Regions from separate parts of the Klebsiella ornithinolytica genome, predicted to be linked through region 2. Evidence: predicted binding sites of a transcription regulator. Region 2 holds the regulator's gene; each other region holds the start of a gene.
What was found. The regulator sigma-54, encoded in region 2, starts transcription at its own class of promoters, with help from an activator protein. The targets are predictions, from matches to a motif close to GTTGGCACANNTTTCGCTNT.
Positions count from the first base shown of each region.

Region 1 (7,654 bases), 560 kb from region 2:
GATTCATCAGCTACAGGCCGGGCAGATTGTCGCCATCAAGGGCGTGGGCGGTTTTCATCTGGTGTGCGATGCCGGTAATCCGCGCGCGGTGGCGGCGTTACGCACACGCAAACATCGTCCGGCAAAGCCGCTGGCGGTGATGCTGCCGGCGGCGGATAGCCTGCCGGCAGCGGCGCAGGCGTTACTGACGTCACCCGCTGCACCCATCGTATTGATAGAGAAATCGCAGGTCGATGGCCTGTGTGACGACATTGCGCCAGCGCTGAATGAAGTGGGGGTGATGCTGCCATCTAATCCGTTGCAGCATCTGGTTTTGCAGGCGCTGGCGCGCCCTCTGGTGATGACCTCCGGCAACCTGAGCGGACGGCCGCCGGCGATCGCCAACGTCGATGCGCTGCGTGATTTGGCCGGGATTGCCGATGGTTTTCTGCTGCACAACCGCGACATCGTGCAGCGGATGGACGACTCGGTGATGCGGCAAAGTGGTGAAATGCTACGTCGTTCGCGAGGCTATGTGCCTGATGCGATGCCGTTACCGCCGGGGTTTCACGACGTGCCGCCGCTGCTGTGCCTCGGCGCCGATATGAAAAATACCTTTTGTCTGGCGCGCGGAGAGCAGGCGGTACTGAGTCAGCACTTCGGCGACCTCGGCGATGAGGGCGTAGAACAGCAGTGGCATCAGGCGCGGCGTCTGATGCAGGCGGTTTATGGCTTTAACCCCAGCCTGGTGGTCAGCGATACGCATCCGGGCTACCGTTCGACGCAGTGGGCGACCTCGTTGGCGCTGCCGGTTGAGCGCGTCCTGCATCACCATGCCCATGCCGCCGCCTGCCTGGCGGAACACGGCTGGCCGCTGGATGGCGGCGATGTGATTGCCGTGGTCCTCGACGGTATCGGCATGGGGGAAAACGGCGCGCTGTGGGGCGGCGAGTGTCTGCGGGTGAATTACCGGGAGTGTGAACGCCTGGGCGGATTGCCGGCGGTGGCGCTTCCCGGCGGCGACCTGGCGGCTCGTCAGCCGTGGCGTAATCTGCTGGCCCACTGCCTGGCCTACGTTGACGACTGGCAAAACGATGCGCAAACCGCGGCGCTGCGCCAGCACAACTGGCCGCTGCTGGCGCGGGCTATTGACCGGGGAATGAATGCGCCGAAGGCGTCATCCTGCGGACGCCTGTTCGATGCCGTGGCCTGCGCGCTGGGCTGCGCGCCGGACTGCCTGAGCTATGAGGGGGAGGCGGCCTGCCGGCTGGAGGTGCTGGCCACCGCTTGCGATGGCGTTGCGCATCCTGTTCGCCTGCCGTGGCAGGCGGGCGAGCTGGATCTGGCCACCTTCTGGCCGCAGTGGCTGGGATGGCGGGCGAGCCGCGAACAAAAAGCCTGGGCCTTTCATGATGCGCTGGCCTGCGGAGTGGCCGCGATGGCGCGCGATTGTGCAACGTCGCGCGGGATGACTACGTTGGCATTCAGCGGCGGCGTGTTGCATAACCGGCTGCTGGTCTCACGATTGACCTTTTATCTGGCGGATTTTACTCTGCTGTTTCCGCAGCAGCTCCCTGCCGGAGATGGGGCTATCGCGTTTGGTCAGGCGGTCGTGGCCGCAGCCCGCTGGCAGGCTCACAGGGTATCATCATGATAGTGACAATTTTACGCCAGCAGCCGCGTGCCGCTGCGCTGGTGTTGGGACTGGTTGTGGCAAATCTGCTCGCCTGGGGCTGGGCCTGGCAGGCGTTTGGCGATAGCGGCGCGCTGATGGCGGCGAGTCTGCTGGCCTGGGGGTACGGATTGCGCCATGCGGTCGATGCCGACCATATTGCGGCGATCGACAGCGTCACCCGCAAAATGATGCAGCAGGGGCGTCGGCCTTTTGCCGTCGGAGCCTGGTTCTCGTTTGGCCACTCGTCGATTGTGGTGCTGGCTTCGGCGGCGATTGCCGCCACCGCCACCGCTTTCGGCCAGCAGATGAGCTGGCTGCATGATACCGGCAGCGTGATTGGCACCGCGGTGTCGGCGCTGTTTTTATTGCTGATGGCGTTTATCAACCTGGTGATTTTACGCAGCGTCTGGCGCAGCTTTCGCACGTGGAAGAGAGGCGGTAAGGTGAGCGATGAGGTGGCGACCGGCGGCGGCATGATGAGCTGGTTGTTCGGTAAAACTTTTCGTCTGATTAGCCGTAGCTGGCAGATGTATCTGGTGGGCTTTCTGTTTGGCCTCGGATTTGATACCGCCACCGAAATCGGCGTGCTGGGGATTTCTGCCGCCAGCGCGTCAAGCGGAATGTCTATCTGGTCGATCATGGTCTTCCCGGCGCTGTTTGCCAGCGGGATGGCGCTGGTGGATACCCTCGATAATGTGCTGATGGTCGGCGCCTACGGCTGGGCGTTTAGCAAGCCGCAGCGCAAGCTCTATTACAATATGACCATTACCGGCACGTCGGTGGTGGTGGCGTTATTTATCGGTGGTCTGGAAGCGCTGGGGCTGCTGATGGACAAGTTTTCGTTCAGCGGCGGGCTATGGCGCTGGGTCGCCGCGCTGAACGATAATCTCGGCGACGCCGGTTTTGTGGTCATCGGGCTGTTTGTCGCCTGCTGGGTGCTGTCGGTGCTGAATTACCGCTGGCGCGGATACGATAATCTGGCGCGCCAGGTTGCAGATTCCCCCGGCTCTCGCGGCGTTTAGCCGGGCTACCTGAGCCAGGCCGGCCTGCTGCCCGGCGGCGCTGCGCTTGCGCGGGCCTACGGGATGAGGGGCGAGCGGTATGACCACAAAAGCGCACAGCGGGTGTGCTGCCCGGCGGCGCTACGCTTGCGCGGGCCTACGGGGTGAGGGTCGAGCGGTATGACCACAAAAGCGTACAGCGGGTGTGCTGCCCGGCGGCGCTGCGCTTGCGCGGGCCTACGGGATGAGGGGCGAGCGGTATGACCACAAAAGCGCACAGCGGGTGTGCTGCCCGGCGGCGCTGCGCTTGCGCGGGCCTACGGGGTGAGGGTCGAGCGGTATGACCACAAAAGCGCACAGCGGGTGTGCTGCCCGGCGGCGCTACGCTTGCGCGGGCCTACGGGGTGAAGGCCGAAATGTAGGCCGGGTAAGCATCGCGCCACCCGGCAAAATAGCGGCGCAGAATCGGTCGCCCGGGTAGGGCGTTTACGCCGCGACCCGGGAATAACGCCCGTTCGGGCCGCTTAACGCACCAATTGTTTGAGCAATGCAAAGGCCTCTTTCATTCGGTCCTCGCTGACCACAAAGGCGCGCAGCTGGTTGGCGGCATCCACCCCTTTCGCCACCACCCCCTCTTTGGCGGCAACCAGATTCCACGTCAGATCGTCCCGCTGTGTCTCACCGGCCAGATGCAGCGGCAGATCCGGCGTTTTAACCTTCACCAGCATCGGCGGCAGCGTCAGTTCGTTCGCCTGCGACAGCAGGTTTTTAGCGAGGCACATCGCGCTCAGTAAAATCGGCTGCAGAAACGGCAGGACGCTGCCATTGATTTCCGCGCAGTCGCCGAGGGCGTAAATTGCCGGATCGCTGGTTTGCAACCGGCTGTTCACCACCACGCCACGACGAATCATCAACCCGGCATGGCGCGCCAGCGCCGTTTCCGGGCGCAGACCGGCGGCGGCGACCACCGCATCGACGGTGACGCTGCGCTGACGGTCGAGGCTGACGCGAATGCCGTCGGCGGTTTGCTCCAGCCCTTCAAGCTGCGTTTTCAGCATCAGGTGTACGCCCATATCGGTGAGCCGATGCTGCAGACGGCTGCTGACCTCCGGCGGCATCAATGCTGAGAGCACGCTGGCGGAGTTATCGACTACCGTCACCGCCTTCCCGGCGCGGCAGAAGTCCATCGCCAGCTCGCAGCCAATCAGGCCGCCGCCGACGATCAGCACGCGTTGCGCATCGTGGAGCTGACTCTGCGCGGCGCCGTACTCGCGCTGGCTGTTGAGGGTCAGCATCAGTTCATGCCCGGGTACCGGCGGGATAAACGGTGCGGCGCCGGTGGCCAGTACCAGCTTGTCGTAGCGCCATTCGCGATCCTGACTTTTCACCACTTTCGCTGCGGCGTCGAGGTCACTGACCCAGGTGTACGGGAACAGACGCAGATGGTACTGCTCGGCGAATTCGCCCGCCGTTTGCAGGGTCAGATCGTCGGCACGTTGGCCGCGGCTGACCACATGGCTGAGGTCCGGTTTGTTGTACTCATCCATGCTGTCGGCGGCGATCAGCGTCAGCGGAATGTGGGTATCCTGCTTGCGGATATTTTTCACCAGCTGACGGGCCGCAAAGCCCGAGCCGATGATGACGATGCCATCACTCATTTTGCCTCCGTTGCCAGAACGTCAAAGACATCTTTGCCGAGAGAGCACTCAGGGCACAGGAAGTTATCCGGGACCTCGCTCCACGGCGTCCCCGGCTGGACATCCTGGTTCGGTTCGCCTTTCGCCGGATCGTAAACCCACTGGCAGACGCTGCACTGCATCGACGGGCCGAGATCGGCTGCTGCTGCCGCGGCACAGGCGCAGTTTTCTTGTTCCGGCGCGGTTTGTACTGCGGCGACCGGCAGCGGGGAGAGCGCCCACTGGCGGGCAATTTCACGGCCGTGTTCGCGGCACAGCTCCAGCGCGTCGAGGTCCGGGCGCCATTTGGCCTTCAGGCTCAGGGACATTTCAAAACCGGCATCCTGTAAGCGGGTGGACAGGCGATCGACCGCACCGCCGCTCCAGCCGTGAGAGCCGAAGGCGCTGGCGCGCTTATTGCGAAAACGCAGGCCGGTCATCTCTTCAACCAGTCCGGCGATTTTCGGCATCATCACATTATTCATGGTCGAGGTGCCGACCAGCACCCCTTTTGAGCGGAAGACGTTGGTCAGTATTTCGTTTTTATCGCTACGGGCGACGTTGAAGATTTTCACCGCCACGCGCGGGTCCACGTCGGTAATTCCCTGGGCGATAGCATCGGCCATCATGCGGGTATTGTTCGACATGGTGTCATAGAAGAGCGTGATGCGGTCTTCCTGGTAATCGGCGGCCCATTTCAGGTACAGCTCGACGATTTGGGTCGGGTTGTCGCGCCAGACCACGCCGTGGGAGGTGGCTATCATGTCGACCGGCAGGTTGAAGCCGAGAATTTCGGTGATTTTTGGCGTCACCAGGCGGCTGAACGGGGTCAGGATGTTGGCATAGTAGCGCTGGCACTGCTCGAACAGCTCGGTCTGGTCGACTTCGTCATTAAACAGGTGCTCGTCGCAATAGTGCTGGCCGAAGGCGTCGTTGCTGAACAGGACCGCATCGCCGGTCATATAGGTCATCATGCTGTCCGGCCAGTGCAGCATGGGCGTTTCGACGAAGATCAGCTGCTTGCCGTTGCCGATGTCGAGGCTGTCTCCGGTTTTCACCACCTTAAAATTCCACTCCGGGTGATGGTGATGGCCGGTTATGGAGTCAATGGCATTGGCGGTGCAGTAAATCGGCGTATCCGGGATACTGTTCATCAATTCGGTCAGCGCGCCGGCATGGTCTTCTTCCGCGTGGTTAATCACGATGTAGTCAATATCGGCAAGATCGATCTCGCTACGCAGGTTCTGCACGAACTCGCGGCTGAATTTATGATCGACGGTATCAATCAGGACATTTTTCTCTTCCCGGATGAGATAGCTGTTATAGCTGCTGCCGCGCAGCGTTTTGTATTCGGTGCCGTGAAAATCACGCACTTCCCAGTCACGTTGGCCAACCCAATGAATGTTATTTTTAACCAGAATAGACATAGCAACCTCAATTAATTCAGCGTGTTCAAATAAGATGAGTTGCTTATATCAAGTTACGTGCCAACTTTTTAATTGATTGATTTTTAATGTTTTTAATGTTTTTTGCTAAACTAATTGATGTCAAAATGACAATGGTTAAAATAGTCGTTATGACAATTAATGGTGTCAAAATGACAATGAGGCTGCAATGAGCTTTTCCCTGCAGGTACTGGCGAAAATCGCCATTGATTTACAAAGCGATATTGGTCACGCCGACCGATTCTCGCGTCTGATCGCCACCCTACGGCAGGTGCTGGGATGCGATGCCTCGGCGCTGCTGCGCTACGACGCCCATCAGTTTGTGCCGCTGGCGATCGACGGACTGGCGCAGGATGTGCTGGGGCGACGCTTTGCGCTGGCCGGGCACCCGCGGCTGGAGGCGATTGCTCGCGCGGGGGACGTCGTGCGCTTCCCGGCGGACAGCGATCTGCCCGACCCTTATGACGGGCTGATTCCCGGCCAGGAGAGTCTCAAGGTTCACGCCTGCGTTGGGCTGCCGCTGTTTGCCGGACAAACCCTGATAGGCGCATTGACCCTGGACGGTATGGACGCCGACCGTTTCGATAGCTTCAGCGATGAGGAGCTACGGCTGATTGCCGCCCTGGTGGCAGGAGCGCTGAATAACGCGCTGCTCATTGCCCGTCTCGAAAATCAGAACGTGCTGCCGGAGGCGAGCGCGAGCTATACGCCCCCCGACCGTCAGGAGATTATCGGCCTGTCGGCGCCGATACAGCAGCTGAAAAAAGAGATTGATATCGTCGCCGCGTCGGATTTGAACGTGTTGATTAGCGGCGAAACCGGCACCGGCAAAGAACTGGTGGCGAAAGCGGTTCATCAAGGGTCGCCGCGGGCGGCCAATCCGCTGATCTATCTGAACTGTGCGGCGCTGCCGGAGAGCGTGGCGGAAAGCGAGCTGTTCGGGCATGTGAAAGGGGCGTTTACCGGGGCTATCAGCAACCGCAGCGGCAAGTTTGAAATGGCCGATAACGGGACCCTGTTTCTTGATGAGATTGGGGAGCTGTCGCTGGCGCTACAGGCTAAACTGCTGCGCGTATTGCAGTATGGCGATATCCAACGCGTGGGCGACGATCGCAGCCTGCGGGTTGATGTACGGGTACTGGCGGCCACCAACCGCGATCTGCGCCAGGAGGTGATTGCCGGCCGTTTTCGCGCCGATCTCTATCACCGCCTGAGCGTGTTTCCGCTCTCGGTGCCGGCGCTGCGCGATCGCGACGATGACGTGGTGCTGCTGGCGGGATATTTCTGCGAACAGTGCCGCCTGCGGATGGGGCTGGCGCAGGTGGTGCTGAGCGATGCCACGCGGGCAAGTCTGCGCAGCTGGCCGTGGCCTGGCAACGTGCGCGAGCTGGAACATGCGATTCATCGCGCGGTGGTGCTGGCGCGGGCGACGCAGGCTGGCGACGAGGTGCGGCTCGATCCGGCGCATTTTCAGTTTGCCGTCGACGCGCCCGGGCTGCCGGCCACGACACCGGCGCTGCCGATGCCGGCGATCAATCTGCGCGCGGCGACCGAGGCATTCCAGCGCGAGGCGATTTCCCGCGCGTTAGCGGATAACCATCGCAACTGGGCCGCTGCCGCCCGCGCGCTGGAGCTTGATGTCGCCAACCTGCACCGGCTGGCGAAGCGTCTGGGGCTTAAAGAATCCCGGCCTGATAGAAGTTCTGCAGGTTAATTGCCCCAACCAGAAGGCCGTTTTCGTCGACCACCGGGGCGGCGCTGATTTTGTGCTTCATCAGCCGTTCTTTGGCTTCGACCGCGCGGCTTTCCGCCTGCAGGGTGACGCCGTTGCGGGTCATCGCCTGGGCAACGGCATCGTTGAGCGTCCCGCCGCCGACC
Region 1 covers NZ_CP130153.1:1,110,230-1,117,883, forward strand. Annotated here, with positions in the region: gene hypF (carbamoyltransferase HypF) at 1-1,633, shown strand, start outside; gene Q1L34_RS05305 (HoxN/HupN/NixA family nickel/cobalt transporter) at 1,630-2,676, shown strand; gene norW (NADH:flavorubredoxin reductase NorW) at 3,180-4,313, opposite strand; gene norV (anaerobic nitric oxide reductase flavorubredoxin) at 4,310-5,758, opposite strand; gene norR (nitric oxide reductase transcriptional regulator NorR) at 5,946-7,490, shown strand; gene gutQ (arabinose-5-phosphate isomerase GutQ) at 7,453-7,654, opposite strand, start outside.
Region 1: a site for sigma-54 is predicted at 5,804-5,823, ahead of norV (anaerobic nitric oxide reductase flavorubredoxin). Genes of this name have one in related genera too.

Region 2 (7,654 bases):
TGAGTTCTGAGATCAGCTTAACCAGCACGCCCATGGTGATGGGATCCTGTCCGACAAACGGTTCGTCGAACATAATCAGGTCCGGCTCCAGCGCAATAGCCCTGGCCAGGGCGGCGCGGCGCGCCATCCCGCCTGAGAGTTCAGAAGGCATTAATTTCGCCGCTCCGCGCAGCCCGACCGCTTCAAGCTTCATCATGACGGTCGTATGCAGTAACGCCTCCGGCAAACGCGTATGTTCACGTAGCGGGTAGGCTACGTTATTGAACACGTTCATATCGGTGAACAGTGCTCCGGACTGGAACAGCATGCTCATGCGCTTACGCACGGTATACAGGCGCGAGCGTGACATCTGCGGCACGTTTTCACCATCGAACAGGATCTCACCTTTATCCGGCGGGATCTGCCCACCGATCAGGCGCAGCAGCGTCGTTTTACCGATCCCCGATGGTCCCATAATCGCCGTGATCTTACCGCGCGGCACTGACAGCGAGATATCGTCAAAGATGACGCGATCGCCGCGAGAGAAGCGGATACCGCGTACTTCGACCAAATTCGCCAGAGTTTGGCTCATAAAATCATCCTTACTAAACATCCCTCGGGCTAAGCATGGCGCGTACCTTCGCCACAAACCCAACATTTTTACAGAATCTTACCTGCCTGGGTTAGCGAAAGCTGGCATTTGTTTTACTTTTGACAAACATAAAGTCAAAATTAAGAATTCGTTACGCTGCAGATGGACCGCTACAGCGAATCAACGATTATACCTGAAGAAAGGACTTTAGATGCTCTTAGCGACGGCTCTGTTAATAATTGGTTTACTGCTGGTAGTCTACAGCGCCGATCGTCTGGTCTACGCCGCTTCAATACTTTGCCGCATGATAGGGATCCCCCCGCTCATTATCGGGATGACGGTGGTAAGTATCGGCACCAGCCTGCCGGAGATCATCGTTTCCGCCGCTGCGTCTCTGCACGGACAGACCGATCTGGCGATCGGCACGGCGCTCGGATCCAATATTACCAATATATTATTAATACTCGGCCTCGCTGCCTTGTTGCGTCCATTTACCGTGCATTCTGATATCCTGCGCCGCGAGTTACCGCTAATGTTGCTGGTCAGTTTGCTGGCAAGCTTTGTGCTGTACGATGGGCAACTGTCCCGTATGGACGGTCTTTTCTTACTGGCGCTGGCCCTGCTGTGGCTGCTGTTTACGATTAAAATCGCCCGGCTGGCGGAACGTCAGGGCAGCGATAGCCTGACCCGGGAACAGATGGCGGAGCTTCCGCGGGAAGGTTCGCTTCCCGTGGCCCTGCTCTGGCTGGGTGTAGCCATGATTGTGATGCCCATGGCAACCCGAATGGTCGTGGATAATGCTACCGTGCTGGCAAACTACTTCGCTATCAGCGAGCTCACCGTCGGCTTAACGGTGGTGGCGATCGGCACCAGCCTGCCGGAACTGGCAACGACGATTGCCGGGGCGCGAAAAGGGGAAGACGATATCGCTATCGGGAATATTATCGGCGCGAATATCCTGAATATCGCCCTGGTTCTCGGATTACCGGCACTGATCGCCCCGGGAGCATTCGCACCGGAGGCCTTTACGCGCGACTATGCCGTGATGCTGTTCGTCAGCGTGATATTCGTCCTGCTATGCTGGCGTCGCAAATGGCAACCCGGTCGCCTGGTGGGTGCGCTGCTGGTCGGCGGTTTTGTGGTTTGGTTAGCGATGCTGTACTGGGCAGCACCGCTCTTCGTTGAATGAATCGGGATAACACTATGTCGCAAATAGATTTGCCAACGGATTTTGACTTTCAACGGGTAGGACGTGAAGTTCTGGAAATTGAACGTGAAGGTCTGGCTCAACTCGATCAGTACATTAATGAAGATTTCACCCATGCCTGCGAGAAGATCTTCCGCTGCGCGGGTAAAGTCGTGGTGATGGGGATGGGCAAATCCGGCCATATCGGGCGTAAAATGGCGGCGACGTTTGCCAGCACCGGTACGCCGTCGTTTTTTGTGCACCCCGGCGAAGCGGCCCACGGCGATTTAGGCATGGTGACGCCGAAGGATGTGGTTATCGCGCTCTCGAATTCCGGCGAGTCGAACGAGATCCTGGCGCTGATTCCGGTACTTAAACGCCTGCAGGTGCCTCTTATCTGCATGACCAGCCGTCCGGAAAGCAGCATGGCGCGCGCCGCGGACATCCATCTTTGCGTGAAGGTACTGAAAGAAGCCTGCCCGTTAGGGCTGGCCCCGACCTCCAGCACCACCGCCGCGCTGGTTATGGGCGATGCGCTGGCGGTTGCCCTGCTGGAAGCGCGCGGCTTTACCGCTGAAGATTTTGCGCTGTCGCACCCTGGCGGCGCACTGGGTCGTAAGCTGCTGTTGCGGGTCAATGATATTATGCATACGGGTGATGAAATCCCGCACGTCAATGTGCAGGCCACCTTGCGCGATGCGCTGCTGGAAATCACACGTAAAAATTTAGGCATGACGGCTGTCTGTGATGATGACATGAACATCATCGGTATTTTCACCGATGGCGACCTGCGCCGGGTGTTTGATACCGGGGTCGATATGCGTAATGCCAGTATTGCCGATGTCATGACACCGGGCGGCATTCGCATTCGCCCCGGTATTCTTGCCGTCGATGCGCTGAACCTGATGCAATCTCGCCATATCACCTGTGTGTTAGTTGCCGATGGCGACCGCCTGTTGGGTGTGGTACATATGCACGATCTCCTGCGCGCAGGCGTAGTGTAAGTAAGGATAAAATAATGAATAATGCTGATGCTCTGCAGGAAACCTGCTACGGGCCAGTAAGCCCTGAATTTATCGATCGGGCGGCGAAGATCCGTTTATTGATCCTCGACGTAGACGGCGTGCTGTCCGATGGCCTGATCTACATGGGCAACAGCGGTGAAGAGCTGAAGGCGTTTAACGTTCGCGACGGTTACGGAATTCGCTGCGCGCTGACCTCAGGTATTGAAGTCGCGATTATTACCGGACGAAAAGCTAAACTGGTAGAAGATCGTTGTCAGACGCTGGGTATTACGCACCTGTATCAGGGGCAGTCCGATAAACTGCTGGCATTTCGCGAATTATTGCGCAAGCTGGCCGTTCGCCCGGACGAAGTTGCCTACATCGGCGATGACCTGATCGACTGGCCGGTGATGGCCGAGGTCGGTTTAAGCGTGGCAGTGGCGGATGCGCACCCGTTGCTGCTACCGCGCGCAGATTATGTTACCCGCATCAACGGTGGACGCGGAGCGGTACGCGAAGTCTGCGATTTGTTACTATTGGCGCAGGGCAAGCTGGATGAGGCCAAAGGGCAATCAATATGAGTAAAACCAGACGTTGGGTTATCATTTTACTATCGCTGGTCGCGCTTATTCTGATCGGCCTGAATCTGGCGGGTACGGACGATACCACTCAGCAAGAGATCAATCCTGATGACCCGACCTATACCAGTGAACATACCGACACCGTTGTTTACAGCCCGGAAGGGGCGCTTAACTACCGCTTAATCGCTGAGCACGTGGAGTATTTTTCCGCCCAGGAAGTCTCGTGGTTCACCAAACCGGTGATGACCACATTTGATACCAACAAGGTACCCACCTGGTCTATCAAAGCGGATAAAGCCAAACTGACTAAAGACCGCATGCTGTATCTTTACGGAAACGTAGAGGTGGACGCGCTGAGCGCGGACTCTCAATTGCGCAAAATTACGACGGATAACGCCCAGATAAACCTGGTGACGCAAGATGTTACCTCTGATGACATGGTGACGTTGTACGGGACGACATTTAATTCCAGCGGCCTGAAAATGCGCGGAAATTTACGCAGCAAAACTGCCGAGCTGATTGAAAAGGTTAGAACCTCTTATGAAATTCAGAACAAACAAACTCAGCCTTAAGATTGCGCTCGCCAGCGCCTTACTGGCCGCCAGCCTGCCGGCACTGGCAAAAACCGGCGATACCGATCAACCGATTCACATCGAATCCGATCAGCAGTCACTGGATATGCAGGGCAATGTCGTCACCTTCACCGGTAATGTCGTCGTCACCCAGGGGACCATTAAAATCAACGCCGATAAGGTGGTGGTGACCCGTCCTGGCGGTGAAAAAGGTAAAGAAGTGATCGACGGTTACGGTAATCCGGCAACCTTCTTCCAGATGCAGGACAACGGCAAGCCGGTGAAAGGCCGCGCGCAAAAAATGCACTATGAATTGCAGAATGATTTCGTCGTCCTGACCGGTAATGCGCATCTGGAACAGATCGATAGCAACATCCAGGGCGACAAAATTACCTATCTGGTGAAAGAGCAGAAAATGCAGGCGTTCAGCAATAAAGGCGGACGCGTGACGACGGTTCTGGTTCCTTCGCAGCTGCAAGACAAAAGCACCAACCAGCAAAAGAAGGGTAACTAATTCGTTATGGCAACATTAACCGCAAAGAATCTCGCCAAGGCGTATAAAGGCCGCCGCGTGGTGGAAGATGTCAGTCTGACCGTGAACTCTGGCGAGATCGTTGGCCTCCTTGGGCCAAACGGCGCCGGTAAAACCACGACCTTCTACATGGTGGTCGGCATTGTGCCGCGCGACGCTGGCAACATTATTATCGACGATGAAGATATCAGCCTGCTGCCGCTGCATGCCCGCGCGCGTCGGGGGATCGGCTATCTGCCGCAGGAAGCTTCCATTTTCCGCCGCCTGAGCGTGTACGATAATTTAATGGCGGTTTTGCAGATTCGCGACGATCTCAGCAGCGAGCAGCGTGAAGACCGCGCGAAAGAGCTGATGGAAGAATTTCACATCGAGCATCTGCGCGACAGCCTGGGACAGGCGCTTTCCGGCGGTGAACGCCGCCGCGTTGAAATCGCCCGCGCGCTGGCCGCTAATCCGAAATTCATTCTGCTGGATGAGCCTTTTGCCGGCGTTGACCCCATTTCCGTTATTGATATCAAACGCATCATCGAACATCTGCGCGACAGCGGTCTTGGCGTGCTGATCACCGACCATAACGTCAGGGAGACGCTGGCCGTCTGCGAACGCGCCTATATCGTCAGCCAGGGCCACCTGATCGCCCACGGCACCCCGCAGCAAATCCTTGAAGACGAGCAGGTTAAGCGCGTGTATCTTGGGGAAGACTTCAGACTCTGATAGGGTAGAGGTTACAGACGTTTTAGCCGGAGATATTAGCCCTGAATATGAAGCAAGGTTTGCAATTAAGGCTAAGCCAACAGCTTGCCATGACGCCACAACTGCAACAGGCTATTCGCCTGCTGCAGCTGTCCACGTTAGAACTCCAGCAAGAACTCCAGCAGGCGCTGGAGAGTAATCCGCTGCTTGAGCAAACCGATCTTCACGATGAGGTAGAAACCAAAGAGGTCGAGGACCGCGAATCGCTGGACACCGTCGACGCTCTTGAACAAAAAGATATGCCGGAAGAGCTGCCGCTCGACGCCAGCTGGGATGAAATCTACACCGCCGGCACCCCGTCCGGAAACGGCGTTGATTACCAGGACGACGAGCTGCCTGTCTATCAAGGCGAAACGACCCAAAGCCTGCAGGATTACCTGATGTGGCAGGTTGAACTGACGCCGTTTACCGACACCGACCGCGCCATTGCCACCTCGATTGTCGATGCCGTTGATGACACCGGCTATCTCACCATTCGGCTGGAAGATATTGTCGAGAGTATCGACGATGACGACATTGGTCTCGAAGAAGTGGAAGCGGTGCTAAAGCGTATCCAGCGCTTTGACCCGGTCGGCGTCGCGGCAAAAGATCTGCGCGACTGTCTGCTGGTTCAGCTTTCCCAATATGCTAAAGAGACGCCGTGGCTGGAAGAAGCCCGGCTGATCATCAGCGATCATCTCGATCTGCTCGCCAACCATGATTTCCGCTCCCTGATGCGCGTCACCCGACTGAAAGAAGAGGTGCTGAAAGAAGCCGTTAATCTCATCCAGTCCCTCGATCCGCGCCCCGGTCAGTCGATTCAGACCAGCGAGCCGGAATACGTCATTCCCGACGTGCTGGTACGTAAGGTCAGCGGCCGCTGGGTCGTGGAGCTTAACTCCGACAGCATCCCACGTCTGAAGATTAATCAGCATTACGCGGCCATGGGCAATAGCGCGCGCAATGATGCAGACAGCCAGTTTATCCGCAGCAACCTGCAGGAAGCTCGCTGGCTGATCAAGAGTCTGGAAAGCCGCAATGATACGCTGTTGCGCGTCAGCCGCTGCATCGTCGAACAGCAGCAGGCCTTCTTCGATCAGGGTGAAGAGTTCATGAAACCGATGGTGCTGGCGGATATTGCTCAGGCCGTCGAAATGCATGAATCCACCATTTCACGCGTTACCACCCAAAAATATCTGCACAGTCCGCGCGGTATTTTTGAGCTGAAATATTTCTTTTCCAGCCACGTGAATACGGAAGGCGGCGGCGAGGCATCGTCGACGGCCATTCGTGCGCTGGTGAAGAAGTTAATCGCCGCGGAGAATCCCGCGAAGCCGTTGAGTGACAGTAAGCTGACCACCATCCTGTCCGAACAGGGTATCATGGTGGCACGTCGTACCGTCGCTAAGTACCGAGAGTCTTTATCCATTCCGCCATCTAACCAGCGTAAACAACTGGTTTGATACAACCGATAAGGAAGACACTATGCAGCTCAACATTACAGGACACAACGTCGAGATCACCCCTGCACTGCGCGAATTCGTTAATGCGAAGTTCAGCAAGCTGGAGCAGTTTTTCGACAGGATCAATCAGGTCTATATTGTGTTAAAAGTAGAGAAGGTGACGCAAATTGCGGATGCCAATCTGCATGTCAACGGTGGCGAAATCCATGCCAGTGCGGAAGGGCAGGATATGTATGCCGCTATCGATGGACTCATCGATAAGCTGGCAAGACAGTTAACAAAACATAAAGATAAACTAAAACAACACTAATTGTCCGGGCGCCGCCCTTGCCTGCTGCCAGCCTTCATCGGTAGCAGGCAAGGGGCGCGCTCAGGTGAAATTATGATGAACAACGATTCGGCTCTACAACTGAGCAACGTCCTTAACCAGGAATGTACCCGTAGCCAGGTTCACTGCCAGAGCAAAAAGCGCGCGCTGGAAATCATCAGTGAACTGGCAGCAAAACAGTTAGGTTTGCCGCCGCAGGTGGTGTTTGAGGCGATCCTTACCCGCGAGAAAATGGGCAGTACCGGGATTGGCAACGGGATTGCCATTCCGCACGGTAAACTTGAAGAGGATACGCTGCGCGCCGTTGGCGTGTTTGTCCAGCTGGAGACTCCGATCGCATTTGATGCCATCGACAATCAGCCGGTCGATCTGCTGTTTGCGCTTCTGGTCCCGGCTGACCAGACCAAAACCCATCTGCATACGCTGTCTCTGGTTGCAAAACGACTGGCGGATAAAACGATTTGCCGTCGCCTGCGCGCAGCGCAAAGCGATGAAGAGCTGTATGAGATCATCACCGAAGCAGGAAGCAACGATGACGTATAACGGCCGTCGCCCCCTACCCTTTATCGTACTGAGGAGAAACGGTACATGGTACTGATGATCGTCAGCGGCCGCTCAGGCTCGGGGAAATCCGTCGCTCTGCGGGCGCTGGAAGATATGGGCTTCTACTGCGTAGATAACCTGC
Region 2 covers NZ_CP130153.1:551,760-559,413, reverse strand. Annotated here, with positions in the region: gene mlaF (phospholipid ABC transporter ATP-binding protein MlaF) at 1-571, opposite strand, end outside; gene Q1L34_RS02650 (calcium/sodium antiporter) at 783-1,760, shown strand; gene kdsD (arabinose-5-phosphate isomerase KdsD) at 1,757-2,761, shown strand; gene kdsC (3-deoxy-manno-octulosonate-8-phosphatase KdsC) at 2,776-3,342, shown strand; gene lptC (LPS export ABC transporter periplasmic protein LptC) at 3,339-3,914, shown strand; gene lptA (lipopolysaccharide ABC transporter substrate-binding protein LptA) at 3,883-4,428, shown strand; gene lptB (LPS export ABC transporter ATP-binding protein) at 4,435-5,160, shown strand; gene rpoN (RNA polymerase factor sigma-54) at 5,208-6,641, shown strand; gene hpf (ribosome hibernation promoting factor) at 6,664-6,951, shown strand; gene ptsN (PTS IIA-like nitrogen regulatory protein PtsN) at 7,024-7,512, shown strand; gene rapZ (RNase adapter RapZ) at 7,558-7,654, shown strand, end outside.

Region 3 (7,654 bases), 620 kb from region 2:
GCTGTCCGGCTGCATATGCGTCGGGCTATCGGGAATTGCGGTTTCAAACAGTTCGCTGGGAAGATCCTGCGTCAGAACCTCCTGGCCTGCTGCCATCACCGTCAGCCAGCGGCAGGTGTTCTCCAGCTGGCGGACGTTACCAGGCCAGGCTAAACGGGTGAGCGCGGTTTCCGTCTCCGGATGCAGCTGCTTGGCTTCGACCCCCAGTTCGCGGGCGGCAATTTGCAGGAAGTGCCGCGCCAGGCGGGGAATATCTTCCCGGCGCTCGCGCAGCGGCGGGAGATGAACGCGAATCACGTTCAGGCGGTGGAACAGGTCCTCACGGAACTTTCCTTCCTGCACACGCTGCTCAAGGTTCTGGTGGGTTGCCGCAATAATTCGCACGTCTACCTTCACCGGCGCATAGCCGCCAACGCGATAGAACTGGCCATCGGCCAGAACGCGCAGCAGGCGCGTCTGCACATCGAGCGGCATATCGCCGATCTCATCGAGGAACAAAGTCCCGCCGTCAGCCTGCTCAAAACGTCCCTGACGCACGGTATTGGCGCCGGTAAATGCCCCTTTTTCGTGACCGAAAAGCTCAGATTCGATCAGGTCTTTTGGGATAGCAGCCATATTCAGTGCGATAAACGGCGCTTTTGCCCGCGGGCTATGGCGGTGCAGGGCGTGCGCAACCAGCTCTTTACCGGTACCGGATTCACCGTTGATCAATACGCTGATTGATGAACGCGACAGGCGCCCGATGATGCGAAAGACGTCCTGCATCGCCGGCGCTTCGCCGATGATATCGGCCGTCGGGCTGGTTATCGTGATATTGCGCGGCTGCTGCTGCTCCTGATAGTGGCTGATAGCGCGATCGACCAGAGCGACCGCTTCATCAATATCAAAAGGTTTGGGCAGATAGTCAAAGGCACCTTGCTGATAGGCGCTGACCGCGGCGTCCAGATCCGAATGCGCGGTCATTATGATGACCGGAAGCATTGGGTGACGCTGTTTAATTTGTTTCAGTAACGCCAACCCATCCATTCCCGGCATCCGGATATCAGATAACAGTACATCCGGGGTTTTGGTGGTGAGTGCCTCAAGCACCTCGTTGCCGCTTTCAAACGTTGTACAACTTAAGCCTGCTCCGGTGAGCGCGCGTTCAAGCACCCAACGGATGGAGCTATCGTCATCAACGATCCAGGCTATCCCTCGTTGCATAAACACCTCTACTTCCGAATAGGCAGGTACACCGAGAATTCGGTATGTCCTGGCCAACTGGTAAATTCAATTTTGCCGGAGTGCTGATCGATAAGACTGCGGGCAATGGAGAGCCCCAGACCGGTACCGCCTTCGCGACCGCTAACCATGGGATAGAACAGCGTATCCTGTAAGTGGGACGGAATTCCCGGGCCGTTGTCCTCAACGTCAATCCGCGCGGTAAGGCGGTAACGTACGCCGTGCAGCGTCAGCTGAAAGGCGGTTCGGGTACGTAGGATGATCTCGCCACCTTCTGGCCCCAGCGCCTGCAGCGCGTTGCGTACGACATTCAGCAGAACCTGTTCGATCTGGTCCGGGTCATGAGGAAGTTCCGGCAGGCTCGGATCGTAATCGCGGACCAGTTTGACGTTATCCGGCAGTTCCATCGAGACCAGCTTCACAACCCGTTCGGCGACCTTATGGATGCTTTCGGTCACGTGCATCCCTGGATGCTGCGGCCCCAGCAGGCGGTCGACCAGATTTCTTAAGCGATCGGCCTGTTCAATAATAACGTTGGTGTATTCCATCAATGCCGGGTCAGGCAGCGCTTTACTCAGCAATTGCGCAGCGCCTCTCAGGCCGCCTAAAGGGTTCTTGATCTCATGGGCCAGCCCGCGAACCAAATCCCGCGCCGCGATTTGCTGGGCGTGCTGCAGTTGCTCCTGGCTCAGGCGTCGCTGGTTATCCATCGGAGCCATCTCCAGCAGGATATAGCCTTCAGGCAGGCGCTGTGCCGTCAGAGACAGGATATGCGAGCGGCCATCGATAACCAGCGTCACTTCGTTGTCGGTAAAGCCCTGGCCCGCCAGCAGGCTTTCCTGCATCAGGCCGATATTCAGTGAAAAGTAGCTCAACAGTTCCGGAAGCGGCGTGCCAAAGAGCTTACGTGAACTTTGCGCCAGCAGCTGCTGCGCGGCCGGGTTCGCGTAATGCACCGCCAGGTCGTCATCGACCAGTAAGATACTGTTGATTAAAGAGTTAAGGATCTGCCCAGCATCGGGCTGAGTGCCTGTTGCCATCTGACAGTCTCCTGAAAAGAGTGCACTATTTTAGTGCAGTATAGCTTTTTATAGGTAAAAAGCGCATGAGATCAGAGTGTTGGTGGAGAAAAAAGCCCATCCTGAGATGGGCTGAAAGTTTCCACGGCAACAAAATATCCACGGTACCCCACGCCACAACACGGAATACCGGGGATTTACAGCAAAATCAGACGCTGTAGTACAGTTCGAATTCAACCGGGTGCGGAGTCATACGTACGCGGTCGTTTTCTTCAATACGCAGGGCGATGTAAGCATCGATAGCGTCGTTGGTGAACACGCCGCCAGCGGTCAGGAACTCACGGTCAGCGTCCAGCGCGTTCAGTGCTTCTTCCAGAGAGCCTGCAACCTGTGGGATCTCTTTCGCTTCTTCCGGCGGCAGGTCGTACAGGTTTTTGTCCATCGCTTCGCCCGGATGGATTTTGTTCTTGATACCGTCAAGGCCTGCCATCAGCAGTGCTGCGAAGCACAGGTACGGGTTAGCCGCCGGGTCCGGGAAGCGCACTTCGATACGGCGTGCTTTCGGCGAGGTGACTACCGGGATACGGATGGAAGCGGAACGGTTACGGGCAGAGTAAGCCAGCATGACCGGTGCTTCGTAACCCGGGACCAGACGCTTGTACGAGTTGGTGGTCGGGTTTGCCAGGGCGTTGATCGCTTTAGCGTGCTTGATAACGCCGCCGATGTAGTACAGCGCTTGTTCAGACAGGCCTGCATACTTGTCGCCAGAGAACAGGTTAACGCCGTTCTTGGACAGAGACATGTGGCAGTGCATACCGGAACCGTTGTCACCGAACATTGGCTTCGGCATGAAGGTCGCGGTTTTACCGAAACGGTGCGCAACGTTGTGCACAACGTATTTGTAGATCTGAATTTCGTCCGCTTTTTTGGTCATGGTGTTGAAACGGGTCGCGATTTCGTTCTGACCCGCGGTAGCCACTTCGTGGTGGTGAGCTTCAACAACCAGGCCCATCTCTTCCATGATCATACACATGGTAGAACGGATGTCCTGAGAGGAGTCAACCGGCGGAACCGGGAAGTAACCGCCTTTCACGCCTGGGCGGTGGCCTTTGTTACCACCTTCGTATTTGGTGGAGGAGTTCCATGCGCCTTCGATGTCGTCGATAGCAACGTGGGAGCCAGAAATAGAGGCACCGAAACGGATATCGTCGAACAGGAAGAACTCTGGTTCTGGCCCGAACAGAACGGTGTCCGCCAGACCGGTAGAGCGCAGGTATTCTTCCGCGCGTTTGGCGATGGAGCGCGGGTCACGGTCGTAGCCCTGCAGCGTGCCTGGTTCCAGGATATCACAGCGGATGATCAGCGTCGGTTCTTCATAGAACGGGTCGATCAGCGCAGTGGTCGCATCCGGCATCAGAACCATGTCAGATTCGTTAATACCTTTCCAGCCACCAATCGAGGAGCCATCAAACATTTTGCCTTCTTCGAAGAATTCGGCATTTACCTGATGAGAAGGAATTGTGACGTGCTGTTCTTTACCTTTGGTATCGGTGAAGCGCAGATCGACAAACTTCACTTCGTGCTCGTTCAGCATCGTCAAAACGTGTTCAGCGGACATACTTAAACTCTCCCGGATTGGTCATTGTCGTCGTGGTAACGAAAACTTTTTAACTGCTTAATGTGGCGTTGTTGCCTTAAAAAATATAAAGCGAAATCTGTGCCAACTTTTAAATTGCCCCCAAAAGGCGTTATCATGCACTCCATCGTGCAAAAGGGCTGCACCATTATGAATGCATTGCACCAATATAGTGCAATTGTGTGAACATTGGGCACTAATTTGGTGCAATTGACCTTGAATAACCCTTTTAACGCTCCGTGAAAGCGATCACAAAGAAACTCTGCAATACTTGTTTGTGGAGGATGTTTGTGATCCTGTTTTGTACTGCGATTAATCCGTGTACAATAACGCGCTATTTCTAATGCCTGAGGCAAAGTTGTGATCGAAAATTTGCGTAATATCGCCATCATCGCGCACGTAGACCATGGTAAAACTACCCTGGTTGATAAGCTGCTGCAGCAATCCGGTACGTTCGACGCGCGTGCCGAAACTCAAGAGCGAGTGATGGACTCCAACGATTTGGAGAAAGAGCGCGGGATTACCATCCTCGCGAAAAACACCGCCATTAAATGGAATGACTACCGTATCAACATCGTTGATACCCCTGGGCACGCCGACTTCGGTGGTGAAGTTGAGCGTGTAATGTCCATGGTTGATTCCGTTCTGCTGGTTGTTGACGCAATGGATGGCCCAATGCCGCAGACGCGCTTCGTAACCAAGAAGGCATTTGCTCATGGCCTGAAGCCCATTGTTGTCATCAACAAAGTTGACCGTCCTGGCGCGCGTCCTGACTGGGTTGTCGATCAGGTATTCGACCTGTTCGTTAACCTCGACGCGACCGACGAACAGCTGGACTTCCCGATCGTTTACGCTTCTGCGCTGAACGGTATTGCGGGTCTGGATCACGAAGATATGGCTGAAGATATGACTCCGCTGTATCAGACCATCGTCGATCGTGTTCCGGCGCCGAACGTTGACCTTGACGGTCCGCTGCAGATGCAAATCTCCCAGCTGGATTACAACAACTACGTTGGCGTCATTGGCATCGGCCGCATCAAACGCGGTAAAGTGAAGCCAAACCAGCAGGTCACTATCGTTGATAGCGAAGGCAAAACCCGTAACGGTAAAGTGGGTAAAGTTCTGACCCACTTGGGCCTGGAGCGTATCGATAGCGATATTGCTGAAGCGGGCGATATCATCGCGATCACCGGTCTGGGCGAACTGAACATCTCTGACACCATCTGCGATCCGCAGAATGTTGAAGCGCTGCCGGCGCTGTCAGTCGATGAGCCAACCGTATCCATGTTCTTCTGCGTTAACACCTCACCGTTCTGTGGTAAAGAAGGTAAGTACGTTACCTCTCGTCAGATTCTTGACCGTCTGAACAAAGAGCTGGTGCATAACGTGGCGCTGCGCGTTGAAGAAACTCCGGATGCTGATGCATTCCGCGTTTCCGGTCGTGGTGAACTGCACCTGTCAGTTCTGATCGAAAACATGCGTCGTGAAGGTTTCGAAATGGCGGTTTCCCGTCCGAAAGTTATCTTCCGCGAAATCGACGGCCGTAAACAAGAGCCGTTCGAGAACGTAACGCTGGACGTTGAAGAGCAGCATCAGGGTTCTGTCATGCAGGCTCTGGGTGAGCGTAAAGGCGACCTGAAAAACATGAATCCAGATGGCAAAGGCCGCGTACGTCTCGACTACGTGATCCCAAGCCGTGGCCTGATTGGCTTCCGTTCTGAGTTCATGACCATGACCTCCGGTACCGGTCTGCTGTACTCCACCTTCAGCCACTACGACGACGTTCGTGCGGGCGATGTAGGTCAGCGTCAGAACGGCGTACTGATCTCCAACGGTCAGGGTAAAGCGGTTGCGTTTGCACTGTTCAGCCTGCAGGACCGCGGTAAGCTGTTCCTGGGTCACGGTGCTGAAGTTTACGAAGGCCAGATCATCGGTATTCACAGTCGTTCTAACGACCTGACTGTAAACTGCCTGACCGGTAAGAAACTGACCAACATGCGTGCTTCCGGTACCGACGAAGCAACGGTTCTGGTTCCGCCAGTTAAGATGACCCTGGAGCAGGCTCTGGAGTTCATCGATGACGACGAACTGGTAGAAGTGACTCCAACTTCCGTCCGTATCCGTAAACGTCATCTGACCGAGAACGACCGTAAACGCGCAATGCGCGGTGCGAAAGAAGATTAATTTCCGCTTCTTGTCGATATCAGAACCCCGCCTTGATGGCGGGGTTTTTTTTTGCCCTGGCGCGATAGCCGCCCGTCAGTCAGCAGATAGTTATGCGCTTTCCGAAGAGAGGCCGGTCACATTTATCCCCAAAGAATAACGGAGATATTGTTTTTTTTTTGCACGTCGGAGTAAGATTCAGGAACTGGTTTAAACCAATTGGGTTAAACAATGACAACAAATCTGTCTACCGTCGAAAATGCGAAAGAAAAATTAGATCACTGGCTGAGGGAAGGGCTCACCGCGCCCGGCGGTAAACTCCCCTCCGAACGAGAATTAGGCGAACTGCTGGGTATAAAGCGTATGACCCTGCGGCAGGCGCTCCTGAGCCTGGAGGCTGAATCGAGAATCTTCCGTAAAGATCGGAAGGGCTGGTTCGTCACCCAGCCTCGTTTTAACTATAGCCCGGAGCTCTCCGCCAGCTTTCAGCGCGCCGCGCTTGAACAAGGTCGGGAACCCTCCTGGGGATTTATTGAAAAAAGCCGCACGGCAAATTACCCCGAGGCCGCGCGACCGCTTCTTGCGACAGCGGCATCTGATGAGCTGTACCTCATCACCGGTTGGGGGGCGCTGGAAGGACATAAAGTGTTTTATCACGAAACCTTTATTAACCCGAATGTCGCTCCGGGATTTATTGAACAGCTTGAAAACCAATCCTTCTCCTCGGTCTGGAAAAATGAGTATCAAAAGGACGTCGTAACAAAAAAACTGGTGTTTAAACCGGTCAGAATGTCTGGCGATATCAGTAAATTCATTGGCGGATCTTCAGGTATGCCGGCCATTCTTATTGAAAAACACCGGGCTGACAGTGATGGCAATATCATTCAGATAGATATTGAATATTGGCGGTTTGAGGCGGTTGACCTCTTTATTAACTTGTAGGTACGTTATGCTAACTCAATATGATGCAGAAAAAATCCTCGCCCGTGTCGATAATCTTCCTCTTTATCTTCATGCCTATGCATATCATTTTAATATGCGGCTTGAGCGTATATTACCCGGCGATTTATTAGATATCGCCCATGAAAATAATCTGCGTGGGGTGAAAATTCATGTTCTCGATGGTGAAACGCGCTCCTTAGGTAAAATGAGTGATGCTGAACTGGCCGCTTTCTCAGAAAAGGCACGGAGATTACAGCTTGATGTCCATATAGAAACCAGCGCTTCAGATAAACACGCGATCGACCATGCAACGCATATCGCATTAAAAACGGGCGCCAGCTCCGTCAGATTTTACCCTCGCTATGAGGGGCATTTACAAGAGGTTCTGTCAAAAATCGCTCTTGATATCCAGTATCTGAAGGCGCGTTATCAGGATAGCGGGCTGACTTTTACTCTTGAGCAGCATGAGGATCTGAAAAGCCACGAGCTGACCGCATTAATAGAGCAAAGCGGTATGTCTTCGCTCTCTCTGCTTTTTGATTTTGCGAACATGATTAATGCCAACGAGCACCCGCTGCATGCATTAGAGGCGATGTCTCCGTTTATTACTCAGGTTCATATAAAAGATGCGTTAATTATGCCGCAGGATAACGGTCTCGGACATCAGGCCTGC
Region 3 covers NZ_CP130153.1:5,475,123-5,482,776, reverse strand. Annotated here, with positions in the region: gene glnG (nitrogen regulation protein NR(I)) at 1-1,203, opposite strand, end outside; gene glnL (nitrogen regulation protein NR(II)) at 1,212-2,261, opposite strand; gene glnA (glutamate--ammonia ligase) at 2,449-3,858, opposite strand; gene typA (ribosome-dependent GTPase TypA) at 4,237-6,060, shown strand; gene Q1L34_RS25895 (GntR family transcriptional regulator) at 6,271-6,981, shown strand; gene Q1L34_RS25890 (sugar phosphate isomerase/epimerase family protein) at 6,989-7,654, shown strand, end outside.
Region 3: a site for sigma-54 is predicted at 3,946-3,965, ahead of glnA (glutamate--ammonia ligase). Genes of this name have one in related genera too.